Regions from separate parts of the Undibacterium sp. Ji49W genome, predicted to be linked through region 2. Evidence: predicted binding sites of a transcription regulator. Region 2 holds the regulator's gene; each other region holds the start of a gene.

Region 1 (4,216 bases), on a different contig from region 2:
GCGGAAATCCCGGCAGACGAATATCTCGCGACGACCCAGACGCATCAGAAAAGAAGTCGGGGCGAATTGCAGGCTGAAACGTGTGTCAAAAGACTGTTCAAGGTTTGCCATAATAGTTAATCTCCATGTCGGTTACGAATGATAGAAGGACAGTAATCAGGTCATTACGCAGCATTGTTCGTCCATGAACGTACTTTAACACAAAGCACTGTATATGCAATCAGTATTTATTCTGATGTCGTTTTCTGAGCTCATCTACAGGCAGGCAAAAACATGAAAAATGACGCTACCCACTATGACGCAATCTGACCCGGCTGCTCTCAAACAGGCTACGCCACCGACTGCGGTCAGCTTTGGACAGGCGCTGCTTTTCTGGCTGAAGCTGGGCTTCATCAGCTTTGGCGGTCCTGCCGGGCAAATTGCCATCATGCATCAGGAACTGGTGGAAAACCGCCACTGGATTTCAGAACGGCGCTTTCTGCATGCCCTTAATTACTGCATGGTCCTGCCCGGACCTGAGGCACAACAGCTTGCTACCTATATAGGCTGGCTGATGCATAAAACACGTGGTGGCATTGCTGCCGGTGCGCTGTTTGTATTACCTTCCCTGTTGATACTGATTGCTCTGTCATGGATCTATATCGTCTATGGCGACCTGAATCTGGTGGCCGGTTTGTTCTATGGCATCAAACCGGCTGTCACGGCGATTGTGGTACAGGCGGCACACCGCATCGGTTCACGCGCACTTAAAAACGGCTATTTATGGGGCATTGCGGCCGCTGCGTTCATGGCAATTTTTGCTCTGGATATTCCTTTCCCTGTCATCGTCGTGCTGGCGGCAATCACTGGCTATACAGGTGGCAGGCTGGTACCGGAAAAATTCAAGACTGGCGGAGGCCATGGCAATGCCAACACTTCCTATGGCCCGGCGCTAATTGACGACGACACACCGACACCGGCTCATGCCCGGTTTGCCTGGGGCCGTTTGTTATGGGTACTGATCACGGGCCTGGTATTGTGGGCCATCCCTATGGGTTTACTGACGGCATACTATGGATGGAATCATACACTGACGCAAATGGGCTGGTTTTTTACCAAGGCAGCCCTGATGACGTTTGGCGGTGCCTATGCGGTATTGCCTTATGTCTACCAGGGGGCCGTCAGCGGCTATGGCTGGTTGACACCAACGCAGATGATAGATGGCCTGGCACTGGGTGAAACCACTCCCGGGCCATTGATCATGGTGGTGGCCTTTGTGGGATTTGTTGGTGGTTATGTGAAGGCCGTGTTCGGGCCAGATGCGCTCTTTCTGGCCGGCGCAGTCGCTGCCGCGCTGGTGACCTGGTTCACCTTCCTGCCTTCGTTTCTGTTTATCCTGGCTGGCGGGCCGCTGGTGGAGTCCACCCATGGCGATATCAATTTCACCGCCCCGTTGACGGCAATTACGGCGGCCGTAGTGGGCGTGATTTTGAATCTGGCCTTGTTTTTTGCTTATCACGTCATCTGGCCACAGGGATTTTCTGGCCAGCTGGACTGGATGTCTGCCCTGATCGCCATCGCTGCCGCCATTGCCCTGTTAGGTTTCAAACGCAATGTGATCCATGTCATCGCTGCATGTGCTGTCCTGGGCCTGGCCATCAAGACATTGGTTTAATGACATGCCTCAGAAAGTTGCAATAACAAAACTGCAATATGGGCAATGCGGCTAATAAGGAATGAATAAGCAGCGAGTTTGTGTTTGAAGTTTTGGGTAGAATTACATATACTGTATATTTATACAGTATAATCTATCATGCCCAGTATTTCCCCACTTGTTGCCGAAGGTATACATCCCGCATTGTGGCGTGCCTCACAACTGGCGCGTGGTCATGGCGCTTATCTGGATACCGGTTTTCCTGAATTGCGTCTTGAATTGCCCGGTGGTGGCTGGCCCTTGGGGCAATTGACAGAAATTCTGTTACCCACCGCCGGCATTGCCGAACTGAGCTTATTAAAACCAGCCCTGAATCAATTGCAGGGGCGCCCCATCGTCTTGCTGACACCGCCCTATACACCGCAGGCACTGGCATTGTCCTGCGCCCATTTAGAAACCTCGCAGTTAATCTGGATCACGTGCAGCAAGCAGTCAAATGCACTCTGGGCAGCTGAACAGGTGTTACGCAATGGCAGTTGCGGTGCCCTGCTGTTCTGGCAATCACAGATACGCAGTGAAGCACTGCGTCGCCTGCATCTGGCAGCCCAAAGTTCGGATACCTTTTTTTGCCTGATGCGCAACCTGCAAATGGCACCACTGCCATCACCGGCTCCGTTGCGGCTGAGTCTGCGGCCTGTCGCCGGCGGGCTGGAACTGGCAATGATCAAGCGTCGTGGCGGCCTGCGTGATCGTCCGCTGACACTGCGTATAGCAGCCCATCATTATTTGTATTCACATGTCCATACCAACAAAGAAAATAGTACGGCAGACAGGCATGCTGGTGCAACGTCCACCACTCTGGCTCGCCGTACACCTGCCCATGCTCCAGCTTGAAGTGTTTGTGAAACACTGGCCCGGCGTCGAAGAAAGCATACCCAGTGCCGTGCTTCAGCAGGGCCGGGTCAGTGCAGTCTCGCAATCAGCGCGCCAGGCTGGCGTGTATCCGGGCATGCGCACGGGTGGTGCGCAAATGCTGCTGCCTGATATTCGCTGCTTTCAACGCGACACCCAGCAAGAGCAACTGGATTTGCTGGCCAGTGCTACTGCTTTGCTACAGTATTCGCCCCAGGTGGCGCTGGCAGAAGACGACACCATTCTCATCGATATCAGTGCCAGCCTGAGCTTGTTTGGCGGCATCCGCGCCTTGCGCAAGCGTATTCAGGCCACCATGCAGGTACTGGGACTGACGGCAAACACGGGGATTGCCCCCGTAGCCAGGGCGGCATGGCTTTTTGCCAGGCTAGCGGCACAGAAAAAACGTGTGGGCAAGCATGTGCTGGGCGCTAAAAAGCTCGCCCGGCATCTGGACCGCCTGCCTGTTGGCCTGCTGACAGCAGCACAAGATTCGCTGGAATTATTACAGGGCATTGCCTGCCATAGCCTGCAAGATTTGCGACAACTGCCACGACCTGGCCTGCAAAGACGCTGTGGCAAAGCCATCCTGCATGAACTCGATGCTGCTTATGGCGAACAAACCGAACTGCATCAATGGCATCTCGCCCCACCCGAATTCAAGGCCAGGGTGGAATTGCCTGACCGTATCGAGCAGGCCGATGCCCTGCTGATGTATGCCCGCAGTCTGCTGACCCAGTTGCTGGGCTGGCTGACGGTGCAGCACCTGGCAGTCAGTCATATCCATCTGGAGTTATTGCATGAACGGGGACGCCAGGCCATTCCCCCTACCCTGTTTGATCTGAAGCTGGGGCAAGCCTGCTGGCAGGAAGCGCATTTGCTCAGCCTGTTCAAGGAAAGGCTGACGCAGTTAAAACTGCACAGCGCCGTCATCGCCATCGTGCTGGAGGTCAAACAGACTAGCCCACGTGAACTGCAAAGTGAAACCCTGTTTCCCGAACCAGGGGGCAAGGCAGAAGACCATCAGCGATTACTGGAATTACTGGTTGCCCGCCTGGGTGAAAACGCTGTATTGAAAGCCCAGCCGCAAGCTGACCACAGACCAGATGTGGCCAATGCCTGGGTATCAGTCATAAAATCGGTCACAAAACCAGTCATGAAAGGGACGATAAAAAAAACCACTGCATCCAATGAGGGCCCGATTGCCGGTATGCATGCAGCAGTCAATTTACGACCAGACTGGTTGCTGCCCAAAGCTTTGCCACTGGAAATCCGCAATCACCGCCCTTATTACGAATCAGAACTGTCACTGATTTCACCAGCCGAGCGCATAGAAGCTGGCTGGTGGCATGAACAGATACAGGCACGCGATTATTTTGTCGCCATAGATGCCAAAGCCGTGCGTTACTGGATTTATCGTGAACGCGCGATGGACCCGGACAGTGACCATGCCGTCTGGTTTTTGCATGGTGTATTTGGGTAAAGATCATGATAAGCAGCAGCCTACTCCCTGCCTATGCCGAATTATTCTGCATTACCAATTTCAGCTTTTTGCGGGGCGCATCGCATGGTGAAGAACTGGTAGCCCGTGCCATCAGTCTGGATTATCAGGCACTGGCGATTACCGATGAATGCTCACTGGCTGGCGTGGCCCGCGCACATACTGAAGCA
Region 2 (4,216 bases):
GAGGAAGAAATCGGTTGATTCCTTCAGCGGCGAATGGGAGATCGGCACGTATTCTGCTGCCTGGAGGATTGTAAAGAACGGCGCAATTCTTTGCGGAAGCATGAATCCCGTTGATTCGAACGAAGAACTGGAGCAACAGGTTGATGCACTCCAACTTGGTATTGTGATGTCTATTGAAATGCTTTCCAAATTCGATATTCGCATCGCCTTGGATGACAGAACCTTTGTCGAATTTATGTGTGCGTCGAACGATGATGAAAATGTGTTTCACATTTTTGGTCCAGATCATCTATTTTTGGGCTATTCACCGGCTCATGGATGGCGACTTAGGAAATCGAATGAGCCTTCTCTGTAAGAGTGCCTTCCGGTCTTTCATTCGTCAGTAGCGCAAGTAAATTGATTTGGGGTTTCAAACTTGTATGTGATGTGCATACGCCACTTTAAAAACACAGTTTTTGGGCCATTTCCAATATCGAAGTGGCAAACATGCTGCCGACCTGCTTGATGTCCGATTGAGTACCTTTGAAAAGAAAATTTTACCCGGGCCGCCCGTTTCACAAAAGAGAACCATTTCAGCGTAGATGATTTCGGAGAACAATAAATGCCCGATAACGTAGTTATTTTTAAAAGCCCGGAATTTTTTAAACTTGTAAAAGAAATGTCGAAGTTCGAGCGTCAAATTAGCAAAAGCCGCATTGATGTTCCCAGGCCGGGATATGTTATGGACCAATGGGGAAGTTATGTGTCTGAAGCTAAAGTAAATGGTTTGATTGATTTGCTCAAACAGCTAATGAGGGTAAATGAGGAAGATGAAGCCCGTGCCGCCCGCTCTATTTATGCAGGTCTACTGCTAACCTTGAATCGATTTGATGCGGCGAAAAATGAATTTAAGGCATTGGCCGATGAACGGCCCGAGAAGAGTGAACTAGACATGCTCAATATTTTAATTATTGAAGCAAAGAGAGGTAATTTTGACGAGGCGAAACGGCTTGCTGGGGTTGTAAATGCAATGTCTGGGGAATGGTACCAAATAACAGACGAGCGAATTCAAGAAAAATATAACAACCACCAAAAGATCATTAAATCCAAATGAAGCTGAAGTTGATTGTGTTGGTCGCCAATGAACAGAGCACTGAAATGATGTGAATATGTATGAAATAAAACCTGGAATCGGTGTAGCAAATGTTGTATTCGGTCAGAAGGCGGAATCGCTCTCATCTATGGGATATTTTGAAGACCCGGATGGCTTTGACGAGATAACTGAATGGCGCACGTACAAGAAGAATGATGAGTTTAAGTGCTATGTAAAAAATGGCGAAGTAATATGCATTGCTTGTTTCTTTGACTGTCTTATCGATGGTTTTTCTTTGATGGGCAAAGAGTTACACGAGTTAGTCCAGGCGATGGGTGAACCTGATGAGATCGGTGAACCGCTATGGGTAACAAATGATCGACAACAAAGACCTTATGAGTATTTTTCGCTTGGTTTGCAGATTTGGTTTGAGGGCGATAAGGTGGTTTCGGTTTTTTGTAACGACGAATATTGAATTTCTCACCTCCCGCAATTGATCGGAATAGAAGAAATTCTGAGCTGAAAATTTTGATTAATTGAATGAGATAAGAAATGCATTTAGATTTACTGAGAGATACTGCTAAAACATTCCCCAAAATTGAAAATAAACTTGAAATTCTTGGTTTAAAGATATGGCACTGTAAATATGAAACTTTGCAACCTTTGGCTGAATTTCAGAGCCTGGAAAAATTGGTAATTGCCTCATTTCCAGATGATTCGCTTGATATAGTCGTGTCATTGCCAAAATTGAGATATTTGCGGATTTTACATATGCCAAAGATATCAAAACTTGATGCGTTGTCTAGTACTCAATTTATTGAGGTACTCTCATTGTCCACATCACCATCTTGGGACTCAAGTGGAAAATGTACAATTGTTGAATCACTTAAACCGATAGCTTTAATGCCATCGCTCAAGTATTTAGAGCTATTCGGCGTTTGCCCAGTAGACAGATCTCTTGCTGAATTAGATGGCTGTAGAAATTTGCAAACAGCTCGATTCTCGCGATATGCAAACGACGAAATAGAGCGTTTTTATCGCTTGACCGGAGTAGAAAACCAATACGTCTCTGACTGAGGCGTGGAAAGCTAAACATCTCTCGGAGGTATTTATGCTTAACAATCGGCAAGCAAGCTATTGCTTGCCGATGCTTCCTGCCGGTATTGCCAAAAAAGTTTGAGGACGAGCCGGGTGTGATCCGGATGAGAGGGGAGGATCACACCCAGGCTGTCCTCAAACCCAGTTTCTCATCAGGCCGACTGCCAGGCCTTCCAGAGCAAAATCTTCTTCGGTATCGCCCACTCTGATGATGGGGTAATCCGGGTTTTCCGGCATCAGTTCAATCAGGTTGCCGGTTTTTTTGTAGCGTTTGACGGTGACATCATCACCCAGGCGGGCGACGACGATCTGGCCATTGCGGGCGCTGTCGGTTTTTTTGACGGCCAGCAAGTCACCGTCCAGTATGCCGGCATCGCGCATGGACATGCCGCGTACCTTCAGCAAAAAATCAGGCTTGGCAGAGAACAGGGCGGGGTCCACATGGTAGGTGGATTCGATATGTTCGCTGGCCAGTATGGGCGAACCGGCGGCCACGCGGCCAACCAGTGGCAGGCTCAATTGCATCAGTGCCGGATGCGGCAGGGCCATCTGTATGCCAGGGATGTGGCTGGACAGTTCAGATTCCAGCAGGCGTATGCCGCGTGATGTGCCGGCAGCGATCTCGATGACGCCTTTGCGTGCCAGTGCCTGCAAATGCTCTTCTGCGGCATTGGTGGAGCGGAACCCCAGTTCTGCGGCGATCTCTGCGCGGGTAGGGGGAAATCCGGTATTTTGGATAGCATCCTTGATCAGGTTAAGGATTTGTTCCTGGCGGGCAGTGAGTTTTAGCATGGCGTTTTTTTTAATGTGAATGTGCTGTATAGGCAAGCAGTCTGTATTTTTATACAGTAAAGCTGAATATGCAAGTCAAAATCTGCTGAGATCACCAGAAATGTGAAAAATTACCTCATTGAAACCGGCAAATCGGGGTTTTGCCTGGCTAAGTCACTGATCTAATTGATCAATGTTGAAAACTGGGTTATTATTGTCGGCTTTCCTCTTCCCGCACTCGTCTTGACGCCGAGGCGGGCTATTTTTATTGTCCACAAGGAGAATATATGCGTCATTATGAAATCGTATTTATCGTACATCCCGATCAGAGCGAGCAAGTTCCTGCAATGATCGAACGCTACAAGGCAAGTGTTGTAGCTCGTGGTGGTCAAATCCATCGCGTTGAAGACTGGGGCCGTCGTCAACTGGCTTACATGATTCAAAAACTGGCGAAAGCGCACTATGTTTGCTTGAACATTGAATGCGATGCTGAAACTCTGCTCGAGTTGGAAACAGCATTCAAATTCAATGACGCTGTCTTGCGTCACCTGACAGTCAAACTGAAAAAAGCAGAAACAACACCTTCTCCAATGATGAAAGCTGTTCAGAAGGAAGATGCTGCAAAAGCGCAACGTGTAGAAGCGCCTGCTGCTTAATTATTCATTGACAGAGGTCGTGTAAAAAATAGTGAATCAGCTGAAGCTTGTAGCCCGGATCGTAGAGAAAACCGCACTGCGGTACACACCGGCCGGTATACCAATAGCTTCTGCGACATTGATGCACAGTTCGGAAACTCGTGAGGCGAACACAGTTCGACAGGTCGAGTTTGAAATTTCAGCGGTAGCGGCAGGGGAGATTTCCCGCCGGTTCAATGAAATTGATCTGGATGTGCCGGTGGAATTTACTGGTTTTTTAGCACGCAAAAATCGCAATAGCAAAAGTCTCGTTTTTCATGTCACTGAATTCGGGACACCTTTACTAGATTAGGAGCCAAAAATGGCATTCGGTAAAAAATTCGACAAAAGCAAATTGAAGCAAAAGCGTCAGCAACAAAATCCTTTGTTCAAGCGCAAAAAATTCTGCCGTTTCACAGCGGCACATGTAGAAAAAGTTGACTACAAAGACATCGACACACTGAAAGACTTCGTGCAAGAAAACGGCAAAATCATGCCTGCACGTCTGACAGGTACTAAAGCGTTGTACCAACGTCAAGTTGATACAGCAATCAAACGTGCACGTTACCTCGCGTTGCTGCCATACACTGATTTGCACACA
Region 3 (4,216 bases), on a different contig from region 2:
TGAAAACCGCCAAACTTGCCGATGCCAAGGCATTCTGGAAAGAGTTCTACGGTGTCAATCAGCCTACCCAGGCGCAATTGTCCATCGTCGGTGAGTTCGATGCTGCTGCCATCAAAACCCAGTTGCAAACCGCCTTTGGCGACTGGAAGGCACAGCAAAATTTCAGTCGCCTGGCCAGACCCTATTCCGCCACCAAGGCGGAAGAAAAACAACTGATCACGCCGGACAAGGCAAATGCCTTCTTCTATGCCAGCATGCAGGTACCGGCCGGTATCAAACATGCAGATTATCCGGCGCTGGTGATGGGTAATTACCTGCTGGGTGGAAGTTTCAATTCGCGCATCCTGGAACGCATACGCCAAAAAGACGGCGTCAGTTACGGTGGCAGCTCGTACTTCAATGCTTCATCCCTGGATGAAGTCGCAAGTTTCTCGGTCGCTGCCATTTATGCGCCACAAAACCGCGTCAAGCTGGAGACCGGCATACGGGAAGAAATTACCCGCGCCCTGAAAGATGGCTTTACCGCGGCCGAACTGGAAGATGGCAAGAAGAGCCTGCTACAGCAAATGCAACTGGAACGCAGCCAGGACAATTCCCTCGCGTCCACGCTAACCACCAACCTGTATCTGGGTCGCAACATGCAGTTTGACGCTGAAGTGGAAAAGAAAATCCAGGGCTTAAGCGTCGCCACTATCAAGGACGCCATGAACCGCCATCTGGGTTATGACAAGCTGGTACGTGTTTTTGCGGGTGATTTCAAATAAGCCTTCAAAATAAGCCTTCAAACATGGCACAAGGACTTTCCCATGCGGAAAGTCCTTGCCACCGCAGCTATTCGCCACCAAACAGATTCAACTGACCCTCCGTCTTTTCATCTGCCAGCCTTGTCCCCAGGCCCAGCAGGCGCACCGGTAACTGGCGGCGGGAATAACCCGTCGCCAGCAGTTGCGCATACATATCCTGATCCAGCGCCCTGGCGCCACATTCCACCGTAGTGATGCGGAAATCCGAAAAACGGATTTTGACATACAGCTTTTGTATGCTGTCTTCTGCCGCCGCCCTTTGCATGCGTTGCTGCAAGGACTTGTACAAGGCGGGTAGTTCTGCCTGGCAGGCAGCCAGATCAGGCAAATCGATGGTATAGGTTTCTTCCACGCTCACGGATTTACGTTCCGAGTAAGCACATACTTCGCGCCTGTCCATACCACGGCATAGCTGGTACAGATTGTTCCCGAGTTTGCCAAAATGCTGCATCAGGTCGGGCAGGGACCATTTCAGTAAATCACGGCATTCATGGATGCCCATGGAATGCAGTTTGGCAGCAGTAACCTTGCCGACACCAAACAGGCGGGCCACGGGCAAAGCGGCGACAAATTCCTCTACCTGATCGGGCAAAATGACGAACATGCCGTCTGGCTTGTTCCAGTCACTGGCGATCTTGGCCAGGAATTTATTCGGTGCCACGCCGGCAGAAGCGGTTATGCCCACGGTCTCGGCAATGCGCGCCCGTATCTCTTGCGCGATCAGGGTGGCGCTGCCTTTGTGCTGGGTCGAATGGCTGACATCCAGATAAGCCTCATCCAGCGACAGCGGTTCTACCGCATCGGTGTAATCACGGTAAATCGCCAGGATCTGGCGTGAGGCGATGCGGTATTTTTCCATGGTCGGCGGCATGATCATCAGATCCGGGCAGCGTCTGACTGCCTGCGACATCGGCATGGCCGAGCGTATGCCATAGCGGCGTGCTTCATAATTACAGGTCGCCACGACGCCGCGCTGGTCAGGCTTGCCGCCCACCGCCAGGGGTTTTCCACGCAGCGCCGGATCATCGCGCATCTCTATCGCTGCATAAAAACAGTCGCAGTCGCAATGGATAATCTTTTTCAAACTGGCTACTCAAAGTAAGAATGCCGTATTTTATCCCAAATCCACGCTTTAACTGAATGTGCATACAGTATAAATGCAGCTAATTCTTGTAAGAAATGACTAGATGTTGTGGTTTAAGCTAAGATAGTCTTATCTGTAGTAACGCGATTTACATGCTTTTTAAAGGATGGATGATGAAAAAACTGTTTTCACTGATTTGCACCCTGGTTTTTGGCTTGAGCATGGCCCATGCCGCTACCGGTCCGGCTCAGCCTTACGATGAAAGCGCTGATGCCAAGGCTGCCATCACCAAAGCGCTGGCAGAAGCCAAGAAAAGTGACAAGAAAGTACTGGTGATCTTTGGTGCCAACTGGTGTAAGGATTGCCTGGAACTGGACAAATCCATGCATGGCAAAAGTGCACCACTGCTGGATAGCAAATTTGTCACGGTCAAGGTCAATGTCGGTCAGTTCGACAAGAACATGGAACTGTCCAACAGTTATGGCACACCGACCAAAAAGGGCATTCCGGCAGCGGTCTTGTTAAGGCCGGACAATAGCGTACTGTATGCATCCAAAGGTGGCGAACTGTCGAATGCCCGCAAAATGAGTGAGCAGGGGGTCTACGATTTTTTTGATGAAATCACCGCCCTGTATCACTAGGAATATCCTCACCCCTAATCAATCATTATTAATTATTATCAATCCGGATGTCTGATCTGTCTCCCCCACCCACGCTTCCGCCTGATCAGGCGGAGCTGGACATGCTGAGACGCAGCCATCACCTGCTGTCGAATTTCTCGCGCCATCTGCCGGGTATGTTTTATCAATACCGGCGCTATCCCGATGGTCGCATCTGTTTCCCCTATGCCAGTGATGCCGTCACCACCTTTTTTGGTGTCAAGGCGGAACAGTTGCGCGAAGATGCCAGTTTCCTGGCGCTCACCATCCACCCCGACGATTTGCCGAAAATGATTGCCGCCATACGCAAATCGTACACCGAACTCAGCGTCTGGCATCAGGAATACCGCATCATTTCTCCCGACAAGCCAGACCGCTGGGTGGTCGGTGATGCCACGCCAGAGTTGTTGCCGGATGGCAGTGTCCTGTGGCACGGTTTTCTGACTGACAATACCGAACGCAAGCTCACCGAGCAAAGATTGCTGGCAGCCGAGCGCCAGCGTCGCCTGGTTATGAAGGCGTCAAATCAAGGCTTGTACGATATCAATCTACAAACCGGCGAAGGCAGTTTCAGTCCGGAATACCTGCAAATGCTGGGCTATAGCCCGGATGATTTTGCCACGCCACAACTGTTCTGGGATTATTTCTGGGGTGCAGGCGTGCACCCTGACGATTTGCGGGGTCTCAAAAAAGCCTACAAGACTCATGCCAGCGGCAAAGGTAAGGGTGATTATCACGCTGAATTCCGGCAAAAGAACAAGGCAGGCGACTGGCGCTGGATCATGTCGCTGGGCAGCATCGTTGAATGGGACAGTGGAGGTCAACCACTGCGCATGGTCGGCACCCATATCGATATCACCGAACGCAAGCAAACAGAAGACATGCTCCGGCACAATCAGGAGTTGCTGCAATCGAGCAAGGATCGCTACAAGGAACTGGCAAGAGAACTGGAAATCCTGATTACCAATGTGCCGGTCGGCATCATGTTCGTCAGCGATGGTGTGATCGTCCGTGCCAATAAGGCACTGGCAGAGTTATGCCGCTTCCATGATGTCCAGGCCATGATAGGAAAGAAAACCTCCTTCCTGTATCAGGGGCTGGCTGATTATGAAGCCTTCAGCAACGAGGTCACACCAGGCTTGCTGGCAGATGAGCTGGTAGAGCTGGAATGGCATCTGCGCCGCTACAATGGCGAACCCTTCATTGGCCGTATCGCCGGACGCGCCCTGCCCACCGGTGGTTACGTCAAGGGGGCAGTGTGGATGATACAGGACATCACTGAGCAAAGAACCACGCTGGATGCCCTGCGCCATAGCGAACAACGCCTGCAAAGACTGATGAATTCCAGCCTGATTGGCATCATCCAGGGCAATGAATCGGGACAGATACTGGACGTCAATGATGTCTTCACCCAGTTCAGCGGCTATAGCCGCGATTATCTGCTGACGCACAGCAATGTCTGGGAAACCCTGCTGTCACAGCAGGATGTCAAAATCTGCCAGCAGGCTTACGAAGACCTGATACGGACCGGCACGACCGTGCCTTTCGAAATCATGTTGCAGCAGGGAGACGCCAACGGCGTGCCCATCCTGGTTGGCCTCAGCCACCTAGAAAATTCCGAGCGTGACTGGGTCGCCTTTGCCATGGATATCAGCGACCGCCTGCGCATG
Region 4 (4,216 bases), on a different contig from region 2:
TGTTTCTGCGCAAGGCCACTGTCGTATGTCCGGCCATGCCTTGCTCGGCAGTGGGGGAGGGTGTAAAGCGCAAATCCAGGTCGCCCTGCTTGGCCGTGAACTCGCACAGCGCCCTCACGGCTATGGTATAGCCGTCAGCATTCACTGATCAGCCTCTTGCCATTGCAGATAACATACTGTGACAGGCATGCCATGCGTGGCACAAAAATCCAGCCAGCGCTTCTGGTTGTCCTGCAGCTTGTCACCTGGGCCCTTGACCTCTATCATCTGGTAACGCTGCTCTTGCGGCCAAAACTGTATCAGGTCAGGGAAGCCGTTACGGTTAGCCCGGATATCGAGCAGGATACGTTCGAAACTATGCTTCAAGTGTTGCGGCGGTATGCATGTCAGCGCCATGTCCAGCAAATCTTCAGACAAACTACTCCAAAAAACAAAGGGTGATTGCAAACCAGATTTGGTGACATAAGCGTCGCGTATGGTCTGGCGGTAAGCACCTGTATCAAGCTGCGCAAAACAGGCAGCAAAATCGTCTGCCCGTCGCACCTGGAAATCGGCACTCAACAAATCCGCAGGCCCGCGATGAAATGGATGAAAAAAAGCTCCCGGTATGGCCTTGAAAATAGCTGGCCAGCACAACAAGCCAAACAAGGAATTGATGAGCGCATTCTCTACATAAAACACCGGCGCTTCATCGCAGCTTAAATGGTCACGCACCACATATTCGACCACATAATCTTCTTGTGGCAAAGGCAGGCGCAAGACCAGTTCTGTAGGCGCAGTGCTGTTCGCCGCAACTACTTTAGCCAGGCCCAGCTTGCGACAAAGGCGCGGGGCTATGCGCAACATTTGCTGGTGTTCTGCCTCGCTCTCTGGCGCTTGCTGCGCCAGTGTCAGTAAATCAAATGCCGCCTGGGCTTGCCCGCTTTTTTCCAGTACACGTATGGCACGCAAACGTGCACCAGGGTAAGTGCAGTCTGCATAGACCTGCTGCGCTAGCGCCCAGTCTTTTTGCTTTTCTACATGTTCACCAATCTGATACAGCAAGCGGTTACGGCGGCTGACCAGCCAGGCATTATCCAGCGCATGCAAGCCAGTGGCAGCCAGTTGCGCCAACACATCGGGCACTGGCTGCGCCGCATGAAAGGCTTCACGACAGGCATGCAGGGCCAGGTAAGCGTCGATATCGGCACGGCTGCCAAAGCCACGCGACGCGGCAGAAAATTCCACCTTTTCATACTGAAAAATACCCAGGTCAGACAATACAAATTCTGACCAGTCCTGATACAGATTGCCAAAAAACAGCAGCCGCAACCGGTCGCACAAATCCTTGTTCAGCACCTGGTAGGCGACATCATCCAAGCTTGCACACCAGCCAGAAAATGCCTTACTGTCAGTATGCTGCTGGCCCAGCAACGCCAGTTGATCTGCCTTCTGCAATTTCTTTTCAGCAGGCGACATGGCAAAAGCCAACGCCAGTTCCGGTTTTTGCAGTAAATCAAACAAGCCAGCAATATCAAGCGCAGGATCAGACTGCACCCAGCCGACATCCACCAGCGCCTGCATGGCCGCACGGGTATCACCAATCTCGGCATAATTGAGCTTGCTTGCTCTGAACACATAACCCTTGCGCATCACCATACGCACATACAAGGCACGTGAAGCCTGTGGCAAGCGGGGAAACTGGCTAATAAAATCCTGCTCATCCGCCACCAGCAAATCCGCATAACGCTCAGCCACCCAATCCAGCACAGTCTGGAAGTTTTCAAGATAGTAAAAGGGGTTGTCCAGATTGGCAAGCATGGGGGGAGGGTAAATAGCGTTTAAATAACTGTATATGCATACAGTTTATCCCAATGTTGGACACTGGGCAAACACCAGGGATTACAATGTAGCCTTGCAACTCCTTCCCCTTCAAGGGGAAGGCAGGGATGGGGATGGGTTTCCATCGCAGATCCAATAGCAATTTATCCACTGAATCCCTATCCGAACTCCACCGAAGACAAAAATGAACAAAGCCGAAGCCATACAAATCGCCAACGATTCCCTGCAAGCCAACGTCCTGAACGACGGTAACACCCAATTCTCCCAGGTCGTCCGCTATGGCAACGACGAAGGCTGGTGGCTCAACATTCCGTTGACCAATTTCAGAAAAGAAAACCACTTCCTCATCTGCAGCGAAAAAGCCAAAATCATCCGCCACCTGATGATCAAAGCCAACAACATCTTAAGCCCCGCCACCAAGTTCCGCGTCAAGGACGGCATCGCCGACATCTTCATCTCAGCCGGCAACCCCAAGCGCCTCACTGACGTACTGCAAGGCGGCAGCAAGTACAGCTTTAACAAGCATTTGGTGGATGAGCATAGGTATTGATTAGATCAATGCAAGCTCGTCGATAGTCTTATCGACTCTACACCCTTGCGGTAGATAGCAGCTTATTGGCTAGACGCTTCATCTAATTATCATAAATACAAAATCAGTTGTCATGTTTTTGCTCTAAACGCAAAATAACGGCAACGATTATAAATTCATTGCCTCAATAGCGAAATATGTCCCAAAAACTATCTTTACAACAACTTGAATCCTATCTATGGACAGCCGCCGATATCTTGCGCGGCAACATGGATGCGTCAGAATACAAAGACTATATCTTTGGCATGATGTTCCTGAAGCGTCTGTCAGACAGCTTTGAAGAAGAGCAAGAAAAAGTCATTGCCCATTACCTCAAAACAGGTAAGACACAAGTGCAGGCAGAGGAACTGGCGCAAGAAGAAGATGAATATCATGACACCTTCTTCGTGCCAAAAAAAGCTCGCTGGAGCGCTTTAAAAGATCTCAAGCATGACATTGGTGCACAACTCAATATAGCCACTGAAGCAATAGAAGAACACAACACCAGCCTGGAAGGCGTGTTGGTGTCGATAGACTTCAACATCAAGAATAAACTGTCCGATAAAAAGCTGGCAGATTTGCTTTCTCACTTTTCTACCTATCGTCTGCGCAATCAAGACTTTGAATCCAGCGATTTGTTAGGCACTGCCTACGAATACCTGATCAAAATGTTTGCCGATTCTGCCGGTAAAAAAGGCGGTGAATTCTATACCCCAAGCGAAGTCGTGCAACTGCTGGTGGCATTGCTGCAACCGCATGCTGGTATGCGTATTTATGATCCGACGGTGGGTTCTGGCGGCATGCTGGTACAAACCCGTAATTACCTTGTCAGCCATGGCGAAAATGCTTCCAATCTTTCGCTGTATGGGCAAGAGATGAACCTCAACACCTGGGCCATCTGCAAGATGAATATGTTCTTGCATGGCGTCTTCAATGCCGACATTCGCAAGGGTGATACGCTGGGTGAACCCAAGCACGTGCAAAACGGCGAACTGATGACGTTTGACCGCGTCATCGCCAATCCACCATTTAGCCTGGCCGCCTGGGGCAAAGAAGCTGCCGACAATGACGGCTATGGCCGTTTCCCGTATGGCACACCGCCCAAAGATTCTGGCGACTTAGCCTTTGTCCAGCACATGATCGCGTCATTGAATGACCATGGCATGATGGGTGTGGTCATGCCGCACGGCGTCTTGTTTCGTGGTTCCAGCGAAAAAGAAATCCGCAAAGGCATACTCAATGACGATTTGTTAGAGGCTGTAATTGGCTTACCTGCTGGCCTGTTTTACGGCACAGGCATCTCCGCCAGCATGCTCATCATCAATAAGCAAAAGCCAAAGCAACGAAAAGGCAAAGTCTTGTTCATTAATGGCGAACTTGATTTCGCCGAAGGCAAGAACCAAAACACCTTGCGCCCGCAAGACATAGAAAAGATCGTCAGCACCTTTGCAGAATACAAAGACAGCAAACGCTACGCCAAAGTTGTCACCTTGGCCGAAATTGCCGAGAACGATTACAACCTGAATATACGCCGTTATGCCGACACTTCACCACCACCAGAAATATTCGACGTGCGCGCACTGCTACACGGCGGCGTACCTGTGCGTGAGGTAATGGACGACTATATTCAGGAAGAGATTTTGCAAGGCTTTGATGTAACAGCGGTACTGGTCAAGCGCGATGCCGATTATTACGACTGGAAGGCTGTGATCAGCAGTAAGGAAGACTTGCGCTTGCATCTACCTGCAGATAGACCAGAGTTGATTGCGCAGTTTGAACGCTGGTGGGATAAGTACCGCGTGTCTTTGCATGAACTCGATGCACAGG

What was found. The regulator LexA, encoded in region 2, represses DNA repair genes until DNA is damaged. The targets are predictions, from matches to a motif close to ACTGTATNNNNATACAGT.
Region 1: the regulator LexA is predicted to act here: its motif matches at 1,765-1,782, upstream of imuA (translesion DNA synthesis-associated protein ImuA).
Region 3: the regulator LexA is predicted to act here: its motif matches at 1,939-1,956, upstream of dinB (DNA polymerase IV).
Region 4: the regulator LexA is predicted to act here: its motif matches at 1,828-1,845, upstream of ACO0LK_RS20450 (VRR-NUC domain-containing protein).

The regions. Positions count from the first base shown of each region.
Region 1 is NZ_JBMPOW010000021.1:26,862-31,077, reverse strand. It holds gene ACO0LK_RS22470 (hypothetical protein) at 1-111, opposite strand, end outside; gene chrA (chromate efflux transporter) at 281-1,654, shown strand; gene imuA (translesion DNA synthesis-associated protein ImuA) at 1,793-2,527, shown strand; gene ACO0LK_RS22455 (Y-family DNA polymerase) at 2,430-4,028, shown strand; gene ACO0LK_RS22450 (error-prone DNA polymerase) at 4,034-4,216, shown strand, end outside.
Region 2 is NZ_JBMPOW010000003.1:71,729-75,944, forward strand. It holds gene ACO0LK_RS04465 (hypothetical protein) at 1-355, shown strand, start outside; gene ACO0LK_RS04470 (hypothetical protein) at 602-1,093, shown strand; gene ACO0LK_RS04475 (hypothetical protein) at 1,149-1,547, shown strand; gene ACO0LK_RS04480 (hypothetical protein) at 1,625-2,149, shown strand; gene lexA (transcriptional repressor LexA) at 2,306-2,962, opposite strand; gene rpsF (30S ribosomal protein S6) at 3,229-3,597, shown strand; gene priB (primosomal replication protein N) at 3,629-3,928, shown strand; gene rpsR (30S ribosomal protein S18) at 3,938-4,216, shown strand, end outside.
Region 3 is NZ_JBMPOW010000005.1:161,576-165,791, reverse strand. It holds gene ACO0LK_RS07975 (M16 family metallopeptidase) at 1-764, shown strand, start outside; gene dinB (DNA polymerase IV) at 832-1,887, opposite strand; gene ACO0LK_RS07965 (thioredoxin family protein) at 2,061-2,528, shown strand; gene ACO0LK_RS07960 (PAS domain-containing protein) at 2,630-4,216, shown strand, end outside.
Region 4 is NZ_JBMPOW010000017.1:150,031-154,246, reverse strand. It holds gene ACO0LK_RS20455 (helicase C-terminal domain-containing protein) at 1-145, opposite strand, end outside; gene ACO0LK_RS20450 (VRR-NUC domain-containing protein) at 142-1,800, opposite strand; gene ACO0LK_RS20445 (hypothetical protein) at 2,006-2,371, shown strand; gene ACO0LK_RS20440 (type I restriction-modification system subunit M) at 2,548-4,216, shown strand, end outside.